Regions from separate parts of the Paenibacillus sp. FSL H8-0079 genome, predicted to be linked through region 1. Evidence: a T-box and tRNA genes for the amino acid it is inferred to sense, from the RefSeq annotation. Region 1 holds a T-box; the other holds one or more tRNA genes.

Region 1 (7,014 bases):
TCGGATTCGGTGTGGGACGCGTGGATTGCTCGGGAAGATATCCAGCCGCTGGCATTTGTATTGAACGAGAGTCGTACGCTGGCTCGTGAGAAGCTGTCGCCGGAACTGGAAGGCCTTGCTCTGGATCTGGGTGTGGATGGTTACCATGGTTGGGGCAAATTCTATAATACGATTGTCAGCAAGGTAAACATTCCATTTGAGCAAGATGGGGAAACGGTGATGCTGTCCGCAGGACAGGCTGCCAACAAGCTGAGCGATAGTGATCGGAATGTACGCGAGACGGTATTCGCAAACTGGGAGCAGGCTTGGACGGATGTCGAAGATTTCTGTGCAGATACACTGAACCACCTCGCAGGATTCCGTCTGAAGTTATATGAGAAACGTGGCTGGGATGATATCCTCAAAGAACCTCTGGCCATCAACCGGATGTCTCGTCAAACACTGGATACGATGTGGGATGTGATTAACGGGGCGAAGCCTGCGCTTGTTCAATATCTGGAGCGCAAGGCAGAACTGCTGGGGGTAGACAAGCTGAGCTGGAGCGACGTAGAAGCACCTGTAGGCCAATCGAGTGGCAAAATCACTTACGATGAGGCAGCAATCAATATTGTTGAACAGTTTGCCAAGTTCAGTCCTAAACTTTCCTCGTTTGCAGAGATGGCTTTTGAGAAACGCTGGATCGAAGCAGAAGACCGTCCTGGCAAGCGTCCAGGAGGATTCTGTACGTCTTTGCCACTTAGCAAAGCAACTCGAATTTTCATGACCTTCTCCGGGACGCCGTCCAATGTGTCGACTCTTGCGCATGAACTTGGTCATGGGTATCATCAACACATTATGGAAGAGCTGCCCGCATTGAATCAGCGTTATGCGATGAATGTGGCCGAGACGGCTTCCACGTTTGCTGAACTGATTGTAGCAGATGCCCTGGTACAGGCGGCAACAGATGAACAAGAGAAGCTGGCGTTGCTGGAAGACAAGATACAGCGCAGTGTGGCGTTCTTTATGAATATCCATGCCCGGTTCCTGTTTGAGAATCGTTTCTATGAACAACGTAAAAAAGGCTTGGTTAACGCGGATGAGCTATCCAAATTAATGGTGGAGGCACAGGAGGAAGCGTTCTGTGGCGTGCTTGCATCAGATCATCCTCACTTCTGGGCATCTAAACTGCATTTCTACCTGACAGGTGTGCCATTCTATAACTTCCCATACACGTTTGGGTACATGTTCAGTGCGGGAATCTATGCGAGAGCACAGCAAGAAGGAACAGCATTTGCCGATAAATATGATGATTTGTTGCGGGATACAGGGCGAATGACAGTCGAAGAACTTGCTCAGAAACATCTGGGTACGGACCTGACACAACCGGATTTCTGGAAAAATGCTGCAGACTTGGTCATTGCCGATATTGAGCAGTTTCTACAGATGACAGCAATCGAAAAATAGGTTGGATATATATATGAAATGGCTGCAATCCGGTGTTTAACAGACACTGGATTGCAGCTTTTTTTGTTCAGAATCCTCATTTTCGATTCTCGAATATTTTGTCGTAATTAAGTGAAAAAGCTCAGTTTAAGGGAGTGGAATGGCAATTAATTGTGCAAATCATAGTTAGAAATACCCAACTTTGCCGTTGTTTGTTGAATGAGCACATATGATGTCATATAATGAGTCGTAAGTCCTTACCATATAGGACTATAAGCATATAAGGAGAGTGTTAATATGAAAATTGATGAGCTTTCATTAGCGAGACAGTTGGATCTGGTATTCAAAGAACTTGATAATGAGTTGTCAGGGTTAGATTCAGGAGTGGTTTTTGTGCAAATACGAAACAACGTAATTGGGAAATTCGGTATTCGACATAATCCGATAGCTGGACGAGATGGGCAGATGGATGTGGAGGAAGGGGGGCTGAACGAAACCCAGAGAACTTCTTTCCGGGCAATGGCACTGGAGACGTTGAAATTCAAACGCAATTGGACGCATGGCGAGATATCGTACGACTTCACAGTAAGACAAGGTATGATTTTGGTGGATGCAACAATGGAGTCTAATTACAATATGGCGAGCCTGATGATTCGTTACCCTAGAACCAATACATACAAGGATTCAGGTATGGAGTCGACCTCCTAACTAGTTGCACAAGAGAAAGCGGCACTTCCGAAGAAGGCCGCTTTTACTTTGGATTCTGCTCAGGCTCAAGCAAAAATTACGAGCTTACGAACGACCCGATAATTGCTGCTCAGCGATTTGCACCAGACGTTTAGTGATGTATCCACCCAGAGAACCTGTCTCACGGGAAGTATAGTTACCGTAGTAACCATCTTGTGGAATAGTTACACCCAGCTCTTGTGCAGCTTCAATTTTCAATTGTTGCAATGCTGCAGTTGCTTGGGGAACGACCAGGTTGTTGGAGCGGCTACCGCTACCTTGGTTTTGACTTCCGTACATATGTGTCACCTCCTTATGGGTTGGTGATGTTAGTATGGTTAGAGAATACGGAAATATACATGATATGGCGTAAGGGAAAATATGGATAATCAATAGTAGACATGTCACATCAAAAAGCCGACCCAATGCGGGTCGGCAAGTTGTATAAGGTTATAAAAAATATAGGGTGATATGCGAAAAGCAACATAGAGGATGATAAGCTCACTTAGTCTGTAGGAGGTATAACCTCGATACGTGTAAATAGCTCAACAGGCTGTTCCGGTTCCAGGCGAATTAACCCCGTCTGCTCATCCGATAAAGCCAAATTAGGTGCATCCGGGAGCCAAGTGTACGGTTCGATGCACAAGAACTGATCAGATTCACCTTTGGTAAAGAGAACCCAATGTTTGAAAACTGCTTCATCTGCTGAATATTTCAATGTATATCCATCTTGTCTGCGTAAGTAAGCCGTGGCTGGTTCACCTTCGGTAGCTTTCAACAAAGTATCCCAGTTGCGTCCCTGCATGTTGATGCCTTCGTTCAGAGCAGACCATTCACCTAGAGATTCTATTTCACCAGTAGGAAGTTGTTCTTCATTCTGTCCGTATAGGCCGGAAACAGGTACTTGTAATGTCCAGTCGGCAGGTTTGCCGTCTAGCAAAAACCATGTATGATATCCCATCCCAAAAGGAGCAGGTGTTGAGCTCAGATTGGTGACTCGCAGACGCTGGCTAAATACAGCATTTTGCAGACTGAACGTCATCTCAAGCTTCAAGGGAATCGGGAATTGAGCCATCCAGTGCTCTTCATTTTCAGTCAGTAATTCGGTTGTAATTGCACAGCCGTCTTCATCTTCCTCAATGTCACTGACACACCAGGATTGGGTACGGTGGAGACCGTGAATATGGTTGTCATTCGCCGTGTTCTGATCGAACTGGTAACGAACCCCTTCATATTCAAATTGTCCACGATGAATGCGCCCTGGTGGAATCAGGAGAGGAACGCCAAAATGGTACGGCTTCTGCAGATAAAAGGCAAGATCGTCTTCATCCGGACGGCGGACGACATCTCTGTCCTGCACTAAATCGCGAATAGAAATAATATTATTTCCAAGACGCGGCAGCAGGGTAATTTCCAATTCACGGCTATGTAGGATATACGTGTCGTAACCATTCCATTGGCCTTTGGTCACTTGTTTCATATCGATGCTCCTTTTCCCACTTGAAATCTGTCTGCAAGCAGTCGTGATGACGCTACTGCTGCAGGCGTGTCATTGTGTACATGCCAGCTATTTCCTGCCCGACTTCGTGTGAAGTTAACAATAGGATAAGCAATTCCATCATAACAGATTTTAGTGTGTCGGGTAAAAAAGTTCATCTCATTTTGACATTCGTGCCTGTGCGCATTAAGATGGAACTCTGAAAGCATTTATTAGAACTAAATGACAAGAAATCGATGACAGGGACAAGTAGGCCAAGAGAATCCTCTTCAGAAAGCCGGTGGTTGATGCAAACCGGTGTGAGCTCTTTACCGAATGGACCCTTGAGTGTGGATTTGAACAGGCGAAGCCGAAAGACGGGCTTGCCCCACTAGAGTCTGCCGTATAATCCACGTTACGGAACAATGAAGGCATTTCTTCAGCTTGACTGATCAGGGTCAGGGGCAATGGAAGAAAAGCGAATAAGGGTGGCACCACGGTCTCACGTCCCTTGCGGATGTGGGGCCTTTTTGCGTTCGCAGAGAATGGTGGGAGATTTTTATTTACAATCAGGGAGGCGTTATGTGCAATGAAAACAGTACTTTCAGGTATTCAACCGAGCGGCAAGCTCACATTGGGCAACTATATTGGTGCAATCAAAAACTTTGTAAAACTCCAGCATGACTATCAGTGTCATTTCATGGTGGTTGATCTTCACGCCATCACCGTGGCTCAGGAGCCAGCAGCATTACGTGAACAGTCAGAAGCTGTAGCTGCGCTGTTTATTGCAGCAGGTATTGACCCATCGAAATCTAATGTATTTCTGCAGTCCCATGTACCGCAACACGCGGAATTGGGCTGGTTGATGACGACGCTGACCTCCATGGGTGAGCTTGAACGCATGACTCAGTTTAAGGATAAATCATCCGGTAAAGATTCTGTTGGTGCCGGACTGTTCGTGTATCCGTCATTAATGGCAGCTGATATTTTGTTATACAATGCTGATCTTGTACCCGTGGGCGAGGATCAGAAGCAGCATCTGGAACTGACACGTGATCTGGCAGGACGCTTTAACCACCGTTACGGGGAGTACTTCACCATTCCAGATCCGTATATTCCACAGGTGGGTGCACGGGTAATGTCACTTGACGATGCTTCTTCGAAAATGAGCAAAAGTAACCCTAACGCTGGCAGCTATATTGCTCTACTCGATCCGCCAGATGTTATTCGCAAAAAAATCAGCCGTGCTACAACAGATTCGGGACGTGAAGTCGTATACGATCCAGCGAACAAACCTGAAGTTAGCAACCTGATGAGCATCTACGCTGAATGTGCGGGTATGACGCTTAAGGAAGTAGCTGAGCGTTATGAAGGCAAGATGTACGGTCCGTTCAAAAAGGAACTGGCTGAAGTGGTTGTGTCTGTTATTGAACCATTACAACAACGCTATAATGAGATTCGTGAGTCTGGCGAATTAGCCGATGTTCTCGATACGTCAGCGCGCCGCGCAGAAGAAGTTGCTGCTCAAACGCTGGATGCAGTGAAAGAACGTATGGGGTTTGTACCTAAACGCAAACTGTAGTGCTAAACAAGATTTTCATATGTAATGGCATGAATAGTTAACATGAATAAAGAGGAGCCCTATTGAAGGCTCCTCTTTATTTGTGCGTTCAAATATTAAGTTATAAAATGACCTGCTCAAGAAGTAGGCTCCGAAGCAGCCGAGCGAACTTCCTGACGTTCTTTTTTGGCACGAATCACAAATCCCCAGCCAATGTTGGCCATGGACAGGACAAATAGTAGTGCGGCTAACCAACCGGAGTAGGAGATCGTAATTGCTGTAACCGCTAACAAGATAATCGAAGAGAATGCGAACCACAAGGATAAGCCTTTGCTCATTGGGAAAAACCTCCATCTACAAATTTAGTAAAATTCCGTATAACCTGAAGCGTACGAGCCATAATAATCTTGCAAGCTTGCAATTACATTACAGACACAGATTGAAGGGAGATTATAAATATGGCTCAAGGATCTCGTTCTAACAACTTGGTGGTACCTCAGGCAAATTCAGCACTGCAACAATTGAAAATCGAGGCTGCACAGGAACTGGGTGTAACTATCCCGCAAGACGGTTACTATGGTAACTACACTTCCCGTGAAACAGGATCTTTGGGTGGATATATCACCAAACGTCTGGTACAAATCGCTGAGCAGTCTCTGGCTGGGTCTGGCAAATAATTTATCTTAACCAAACAGCAACCAAACAGGATAAACAGAAAGCCCGGGGCGGAAACGCTCCGGGCTTTCTCGCGTATCAGTTCCTATGTCTGATTGTGCCTTGCCATGCTCGCTTCGTCAAGGGCGTGCGGATAAAAGTTTTTTATCCATCTTCTCATCGCTTAACCAGCCTACATACGTATCAATCGTTTCAAAATTTCGATCCATTACGACTACAGCGACAAATGGATATTGTTTACGGTGTCGATAACGCACATCAGCCCAGCGTACCTTGTAACCTGCAGGCAATTCTTCAACCTCGGCCACCGCATAGGAAGTGAAATAGAGGAAGGCACTAACTTCCGGCGATTTGCGTGAAGCAGCAACCGCCGCATGAGTAGAAGACGACGCGTGCAGACTCCATATCAGATTAGAACCATCCATTTTACCAATCTCATAACTGCCGTCCTCCACTCTTTTAACCACATGCCAGCGGTTCCAGGATATCGTCGGAATGACGATGTACCTTGCTCGCTCTGGGCTGTTGTCGAGACGACGAACCTTTCTGACCGCTTGTGCACGAGCAATCGTCCGCCATATATAATATAAACCGGTCAAGCTATACAACGTAACGAAGAGTGGTGCAGGGGCGATCAGGTCAAAGGCCCATAACAGGATAGCCACGACATGCGTGGAGAATAGAAACGGATCAAAAATATGAATGATGTTCCAGGCGATCCAGCGTTCCGTAAAAGGCCGGGCGGCTTGGGTTCCATAGGTGTTGAACAGATCAGTGAATACGTGAACGCCTACGGCTACAGCGGTCCAAGTGGCAACGTGTCCAATAGGGACACCAGGGAATATCAGTGCAATGACGCCGGTGATGAGCAGAACCCATAACAGGAGAAATGGCAGAGAGTGTGACAAGCCCCGATGATTCCGAATGTAAAGCGAATTGCTTTTGAGACGTAACGCAGTATCGATGTCAGGGGCCTGGGAACCAGCGATCGTGCCAACCATTACCGCAGCTGCAAGCATAGGGCTTGCTGCGACGACAGGATCGACATAAGCGAGACCGGCTAAACCAATCCCCATGACAAAATGTGTAGAGGTATCCATAAACGTCTCCTTTGTGTGGTGTATCGTTGTAAGGCATATTGCTTCTCTATCTA
Region 2 (7,014 bases), 99 kb from region 1:
GTGCAAGGTTAAGGTGAAGAGCCGGAGCCGCAGCGAAAGCGAGTCTGAATAGGGCGATATAGTACGTGGACGTAGACCCGAAACCGGGTGATCTACCCCTGTCCAGGGTGAAGGTGCGGTAACACGCACTGGAGGCCCGAACCCACGCATGTTGAAAAATGCGGGGATGAGGTGGGGGTAGCGGAGAAATTCCAATCGAACTCGGAGATAGCTGGTTCTCCCCGAAATAGCTTTAGGGCTAGCCTCGGAAAACAGAGTCGTGGAGGTAGAGCACTGATTGGGTGCGGGGCCCGCAAGGGTTACCAAGCTCAGTCAAACTCCGAATGCCATAGACTTACTTCCGGGAGTCAGACAGTGAGTGCTAAGATCCATTGTCAAAAGGGAAACAGCCCAGACCATCAGCTAAGGTCCCCAAGTGTGTGTTAAGTGGAAAAGGATGTGGAGTTGCACAGACAACCAGGATGTTGGCTTAGAAGCAGCCACCATTGAAAGAGTGCGTAATAGCTCACTGGTCGAGTGACTCTGCGCCGAAAATGTAACGGGGCTAAACACACCACCGAAGCTATGGCTTGATGCTTTGCATCAGGGGTAGGGGAGCGTTGTATAAGGGTTGAAGGTGTACCGTAAGGAGCGCTGGACATTATACAAGTGAGAATGCCGGTATGAGTAACGAAAAGATCAGTGAGAATCTGATCCGCCGAAAGCCTAAGGGTTCCTGAGGAAGGCTCGTCCGCTCAGGGTAAGTCGGGACCTAAGGCGAGGCCGAAAGGCGTAGTCGAAGGACAACAGGTCGAAATTCCTGTACCACCGTAAGCCGTTATGAGCAATGGGGGGACGCAGTAGGGTAGTGACGCGGACTGATGGATGTCCGTCTAAGCAGTAAGGCTGATGTGTAGGCAAATCCGCACATCATTAAGGCTGAGCTGTGATGGGGAGCGAAAATTGTAGTAGCGAAGGTCATGATCTCACACTGCCAAGAAAAGCCTCTAGCCAGGTGATGGTGCCCGTACCGCAAACCGACACAGGTAGGCGAGAAGAGTATTCTAAGGCGCGCGGAAGAACTCTCGTTAAGGAACTCGGCAAAATGACCCCGTAACTTCGGGAGAAGGGGTGCCCCGGTAGTGTGAATAGCACGAGGGGGCCGCAGTGAAAAGGCCCAAGCGACTGTTTAGCAAAAACACAGGTCTGTGCGAAGCCGTAAGGCGAAGTATACGGGCTGACGCCTGCCCGGTGCTGGAAGGTTAAGGGGAGTGGTTAGGAGCAATCCGAAGCTGTGAACCGAAGCCCCAGTAAACGGCGGCCGTAACTATAACGGTCCTAAGGTAGCGAAATTCCTTGTCAGGTAAATTCTGACCCGCACGAATGGCGTAACGACTTGGGCGCTGTCTCAACGAGAGATCCGGTGAAATTTTAATACCTGTGAAGATGCAGGTTACCCGCGACAAGACGGAAAGACCCCATGGAGCTTTACTGCAGCTTGATATTGAATTTGGGTACGATCTGTACAGGATAGGTGGGAGCCTTTGAAGCATGAGCGCCAGCTTGTGTGGAGGCAACGTTGGGATACCACCCTGATCGTATCTAGGTTCTAACCTGGTACCGTAATCCGGTACGGGGACAGTGTCAGGTGGGCAGTTTGACTGGGGCGGTCGCCTCCTAAAGAGTAACGGAGGCGCCCAAAGGTTCCCTCAGAATGGTTGGAAATCATTCGAAGAGTGCAAAGGCATAAGGGAGCTTGACTGCGAGACCTACAAGTCGAGCAGGGACGAAAGTCGGGCTTAGTGATCCGGTGGTACCGCATGGAAGGGCCATCGCTCAACGGATAAAAGCTACCCTGGGGATAACAGGCTTATCTCCCCCAAGAGTCCACATCGACGGGGAGGTTTGGCACCTCGATGTCGGCTCATCGCATCCTGGGGCTGAAGTAGGTCCCAAGGGTTGGGCTGTTCGCCCATTAAAGCGGTACGCGAGCTGGGTTCAGAACGTCGTGAGACAGTTCGGTCCCTATCTGTCGTGGGCGTAGGAAATTTGAGAGGAGCTGTCCTTAGTACGAGAGGACCGGGATGGACGTACCGCTGGTGTACCAGTTGTTCCGCCAGGAGCACCGCTGGGTAGCTATGTACGGACGGGATAAACGCTGAAAGCATCTAAGCGTGAAGCCCCCCTCAAGATGAGATTTCCCAGTATGTAAGACCCCTTGAAGACGACGAGGTAGATAGGCTGGGGGTGGAAGTGCAGCAATGCATGGAGCTGACCAGTACTAATCGGTCGAGGGCTTATCCAATTAGCAAGTTGTAATTCGCATGTTTCGTTTCGAATCTAGTTTTCAGAGAACGATCTCTGAAGCATATTCCCTGATAGCTCAGTTGGTAGAGCACTCGACTGTTAATCGAGTTGTCACAGGTTCGAGCCCTGTTCGGGGAGCCATATGGAGAGGTGTCCGAGCTGGCCGAAGGAGCACGATTGGAAATCGTGTAGGCGTCACAAGCGTCTCGAGGGTTCGAATCCCTCTCTCTCCGCCATAATATTAAGGCCCGTTGGTCAAGGGGTTAAGACACCTCCCTTTCACGGAGGTAACAGGGGTTCGAATCCCCTACGGGTCATAATAACTTCAAAAAAAGAAGTTGATTTTTACAACAAGATTATGGTATGATCATAAATGTGTTGAAAACGGAGGCTTAGCTCAGCTGGGAGAGCATCTGCCTTACAAGCAGAGGGTCGGGGGTTCGATCCCCTCAGCCTCCACCATATAAACTTTATAACGACGCGGGGTGGAGCAGCCCGGTAGCTCGTCGGGCTCATAACCCGAAGGCCGCAGGTTCAAATCCTGCCCCCGCAATTATACTTTCCTTTGAGAAAGTGATCTGGAACCGTGGTGTAGTTGGCCTAACATGCCTGCCTGTCACGCAGGAGATCGCGGGTTCGAATCCCGTCGGTTCCGCCATTTAATCTTTACATGAGGCAAACTGTTCACTACATCTGCTGTATGGCACTGATGCCCTATATAAAGTGTAAGGAAATGAGATTAGACTTTATTATGGCTCGGTAGCTCAGTCGGTAGAGCAGAGGACTGAAAATCCTCGTGTCGGCGGTTCGATTCCGTCCCGAGCCACCATTTTTAAAACAATTTACAATTTAATATGCCGGTGTAGCTCAACTGGTAGAGCAACTGACTTGTAATCAGTAGGTTGGGGGTTCAAGTCCTCTCGCCGGCACCATGTAATCCTGGAGGATTAGCGAAGTGGCCAAACGCATCAGACTGTAAATCTGCTCCCGTACGGGTTCGGTGGTTCGAATCCATCATCCTCCACCAGTTTTTAGGGGCATAGTTTAAAGGTAGAACAACGGTCTCCAAAACCGTTGGTGTGGGTTCAATTCCTGCTGCCCCTGCCAATTAACTTTTTAGAAACATAACCTTTTGTGGCGGTCGTGGCGAAGTGGTTAACGCACCGGTTTGTGGATCCGGCATTCGGGGGTTCAATTCCCCTCGATCGCCCCTTTGTTTTTTCATTTTTTATTGGGGATTAGCCAAGCGGTAAGGCAACGGACTTTGACTCCGTCATGCATAGGTTCAAATCCTATATCCCCAGCCATTATGCGGACGTGGCTCAGCGGTAGAGCATCGCCTTGCCAAGGCGAGGGTCGCGGGTTCGATTCCCGTCGTCCGCTCCAAAATATGGCGCCATAGCCAAGTGGTAAGGCACAGCTCTGCAAAAGCTTTATCCCCAGTTCGAATCTGGGTGGCGCCTCCAGTATATGCCGGCGTGGCGGAATGGCAGACGCGCTCGACTCAAAATCGAGTGGGAAACCGTGGAGGTTCGAGTCCTCTCGCCGGTATATTGAATAAACCTACAGATTGCATAAGCAATTTGTAGGTTTATTTTTATTTTATAAAAATGATTTTGCATAACAGCCAAATATGAAAACATTTCGTACCAAGGATAAGCGATAAATCGTATAAGCTTGGTACGTGTTCTAAGGATCAGGAATCGAGACGGACAACGTAGTCTAACGTCTAAGATGGCGCCAGGAAGCATCACAACGTTGCGCAAAAAGATGTACGTATGAAACATATGAAGTTAAGATTATAGGAGTGAGGTTGTAAGTGAAGGGAGCAGAATATTTGCTCCCTCTTTTTTTGTAGCCAATAATTAATCGACCGTACTAAATCAAATCGTCGGTTACTTGGGCTGTAAAGTCAGATCAAGGATCTGTACGCCGGCTAAACCAATGCTGAGTTCAAATATCGAGACAACGGAAAAACGAGACATGAAACCACGAAACACGTATTCTACTTCCGATCGGACACTTCTGCTTTCTGCTTACGTTCCCGGTACTGGCCGGGGGTGATTCCTTCCCATTTACGAAATGATCGGATGAAGTTTTGCGGATTGTTGTACCGAAGTCGTGCTGCGATATCTTTAACGGTTAAATCACTTTCATCTAGCCATTTTTTAGCGATGTTGAAACGGTACTTGGTCAGGTATTCACTAAATGCACAGCCTGTCTCTTTGCGAAAAACACTGCTTAAGTAGTTGGCATTGTAGTGAAGCTTCATAGCACATTCTTCAAGCGTCAGATCCTTATCATAATCTTGATGAATCATGGCAATCATTTTCTCAGATATATGTTGATACTGGGCATACTGTCTTGCTTTGAAAACTTGTATGATAGGCAAGATGATTTGATGGTTAAACCAATCCTCTACTTCAGCCGCGTACTGCAAACCATGAAGTTCATGAAACATTGATCCATGGCCTTGGGAGATCAGTCCGAGTCGTATACCGGATTCCTGAGTCATTTGCAAAATATGCGTCAGCAGCCTCGTAAGGGCCACCTGATATTCCTCTGGTGTACACTCCATACCAAAGATTACTTCAAGCAGCTGCTGCAGAAGAGCAGAGGCCTGGACTTCGTCCGCATTTTGAATAGCTTGGATCAACGAGTATTCCAATGATTCCGGGTAGGTCATGGACCAAGTAGGAGCGTAATGATCTATGTTCTCATATTGAAAAATAATGCCTGTTCCCAGCTTCATCCGATGCCTCAGTGCTTCCATGGCTTCTGTGTAAGCTTGAGAGATGTGATATAGAGAGCTGTGCGGCTGGCTGAATCCTATACTGACTTGAAGAGTTAGAATCTTATCCATCTGTTGTTGTAACTGGTCTGTTAATACATATAGCTGCTGTGAAAAAATAAACTGATCCTGTTCCACGGTGCCAATCACCGTGACTACCGTATGTTCCAGCACAATGGGAAGCAATTGTTGGTTATGCACAACCGTTTCCTCCAATATATTTTGAATTGCAAATAATAAGAGGTCACGATCACTAGCTCTATATTTTGTATGATTAACAAGATCGGCCTGTAGTGTAATAACAGCAATTTGTTGCCATTCCCGAACCTGATGCGTGTAGCCATATTCATTCAGGGCGTCATGAAGAGTATGAACAGGGATCTTACCCTGGAACAGATTCATCATAAAATGAGTACGAATCTGCAACAGATGTATATTTAGTGTGTTCTCTAATTGGGAGCGAGAGGCAGATAATTGTGAGACCCCTGCTCTGATCTGTTCGAACTCATCAGAAAATGGTGGTGATTGCTGAGCTACCGTGTTTCCTTCTTTGGACAGGTGGTTGTCACCAAGTTGGGTTAAAAGTTTACGAATCGGGACATGCATTCGCTTGGAGCCGAGCCAGGCGAGTAATAATGAAAGTAAAAGTAAGAAGATACTGATATACAAGGTGTGTAATCCGATATCGATATATTCCTGTGTCAAAATGTTGGTGGGTGAGATTAGAACATATGTCCATCCTTTTAAGGTAGAAGGGCTATACGTCAGGGAATAATGTGTACCGGCGATCTTGACTTCTCGTTCTTCAAAGCCTGTTGAAAATGTGATGGATGATAGTTTGGTGATGTTGCCATTCGTATCACGATCTTGTAATCCAATTGCAGACAATGGTTGTCCAATATATACGGGATCGGGATGCACCAAGATACGTTGTTCCCGATTTAAAATGATCAGTCCAGAGGCAACATTGCCTATGGAGGCTTCTCCTAGTGTATTTTGCAAAGAGCATGCAGGAATTCCGGCAATCAAGGCAGCATCGGATGACGTATTCAGATTCGGAATAGACCTCGCAAGAGCAATATGATAAATACAGCCTGTACCGGGAGAACGCTCATCATTACTGAACACCGATGAAGGGGAGAGCTGCCATCCAGAGGTTAGCGTATCCGATATCAATTCCTTCATGGGAAGAGCCAGTGGAAAATCCGTATTACGATATAATCCGGCATGATCAATAAGCCAATTCTGAGATTGATTCACCAGGGTAATATCTAACAAAGGTTCCCATGACCTCATATTCTGAAATTCGTTCTGCAGCTTGTCGGCAAGTAAAGGTCCTTTCCCTTCTATTGAAGAAGAAGCAGACAGGGAACGGAGGGTTACTGGAGAGCGAACGGCCTGATCAAGCATATAACTGACTGTAGCAAGTTTGTGCTCTACGTTGGATTGCATTTGTTCCAGCAACTGTCTGTTGGCCTGCGTACGATGCAGCTCAGTTTGGTTTGATGAATAGATAAATGCGGCAATTCCCGTTAACAAAATGGGCAGGGTGCTTAACAGGATTCCGAAGATGATCATTTTATGGAGATAGCTGATTGGTCGCACAGTCTCAGTTCCACCCCTGACATTAGAAATAGTAACACTTTCTATTTTAGTAAACGCTTACATATAGAACAATCTAAATTTTGTTTATTTGGATAAATAAGTAATTTTATGAGAGGGTATAGAAGTGGAGATAAGGGATTGCTGATAGATGATTTTGCAGAAAAGGTTAGAGAAACGGCTTGGACTGACTATCCAATACGGAATCATGAGAAACGAAATTGCAGTGTGAACGTAAATAGAGACATGGACATCATTCTCTCTACCTGGTGATATCGGGTGAAGTAGAGCCTGTATACGGGTAATAGAAGGTATCTTGGAGTGCTATTCAGCTT

The links. A T-box is a leader RNA that pairs with one kind of tRNA and senses whether it is charged. The one in region 1 lies ahead of trpS (tryptophan--tRNA ligase), so its partner is inferred to be a tRNA-Trp.
Region 2: it encodes a tRNA-Trp, which carries the amino acid that the T-box ahead of trpS (tryptophan--tRNA ligase) is inferred to sense. The anticodon was not compared.

Annotation. Positions count from the first base shown of each region.
Region 1 covers NZ_CP150300.1:5,450,840-5,457,853, reverse strand. The annotation lists gene MHI06_RS24375 (M3 family oligoendopeptidase) at 1-1,443, shown strand, start outside; gene MHI06_RS24370 (O-methyltransferase) at 1,720-2,130, shown strand; gene MHI06_RS24365 (alpha/beta-type small acid-soluble spore protein) at 2,215-2,448, opposite strand; gene MHI06_RS24360 (aldose 1-epimerase) at 2,654-3,628, opposite strand; T-box leader at 3,874-4,140, shown strand; gene trpS (tryptophan--tRNA ligase) at 4,215-5,207, shown strand; gene MHI06_RS24350 (hypothetical protein) at 5,324-5,524, opposite strand; gene MHI06_RS24345 (alpha/beta-type small acid-soluble spore protein) at 5,645-5,863, shown strand; gene MHI06_RS24340 (metal-dependent hydrolase) at 5,981-6,961, opposite strand.
Region 2 covers NZ_CP150300.1:5,550,063-5,557,076, reverse strand. The annotation lists rRNA gene MHI06_RS24915 (23S ribosomal RNA) at 1-2,284, shown strand, start outside; tRNA gene MHI06_RS24910 (tRNA-Asn) at 2,352-2,427, shown strand; tRNA gene MHI06_RS24905 (tRNA-Ser) at 2,431-2,522, shown strand; tRNA gene MHI06_RS24900 (tRNA-Glu) at 2,532-2,603, shown strand; tRNA gene MHI06_RS24895 (tRNA-Val) at 2,673-2,748, shown strand; tRNA gene MHI06_RS24890 (tRNA-Met) at 2,766-2,839, shown strand; tRNA gene MHI06_RS24885 (tRNA-Asp) at 2,867-2,944, shown strand; tRNA gene MHI06_RS24880 (tRNA-Phe) at 3,040-3,115, shown strand; tRNA gene MHI06_RS24875 (tRNA-Thr) at 3,143-3,218, shown strand; tRNA gene MHI06_RS24870 (tRNA-Tyr) at 3,228-3,313, shown strand; tRNA gene MHI06_RS24865 (tRNA-Trp) at 3,320-3,393, shown strand; tRNA gene MHI06_RS24860 (tRNA-His) at 3,424-3,496, shown strand; tRNA gene MHI06_RS24855 (tRNA-Gln) at 3,519-3,593, shown strand; tRNA gene MHI06_RS24850 (tRNA-Gly) at 3,598-3,672, shown strand; tRNA gene MHI06_RS24845 (tRNA-Cys) at 3,679-3,752, shown strand; tRNA gene MHI06_RS24840 (tRNA-Leu) at 3,759-3,837, shown strand; gene MHI06_RS24835 (helix-turn-helix domain-containing protein) at 4,292-6,682, opposite strand.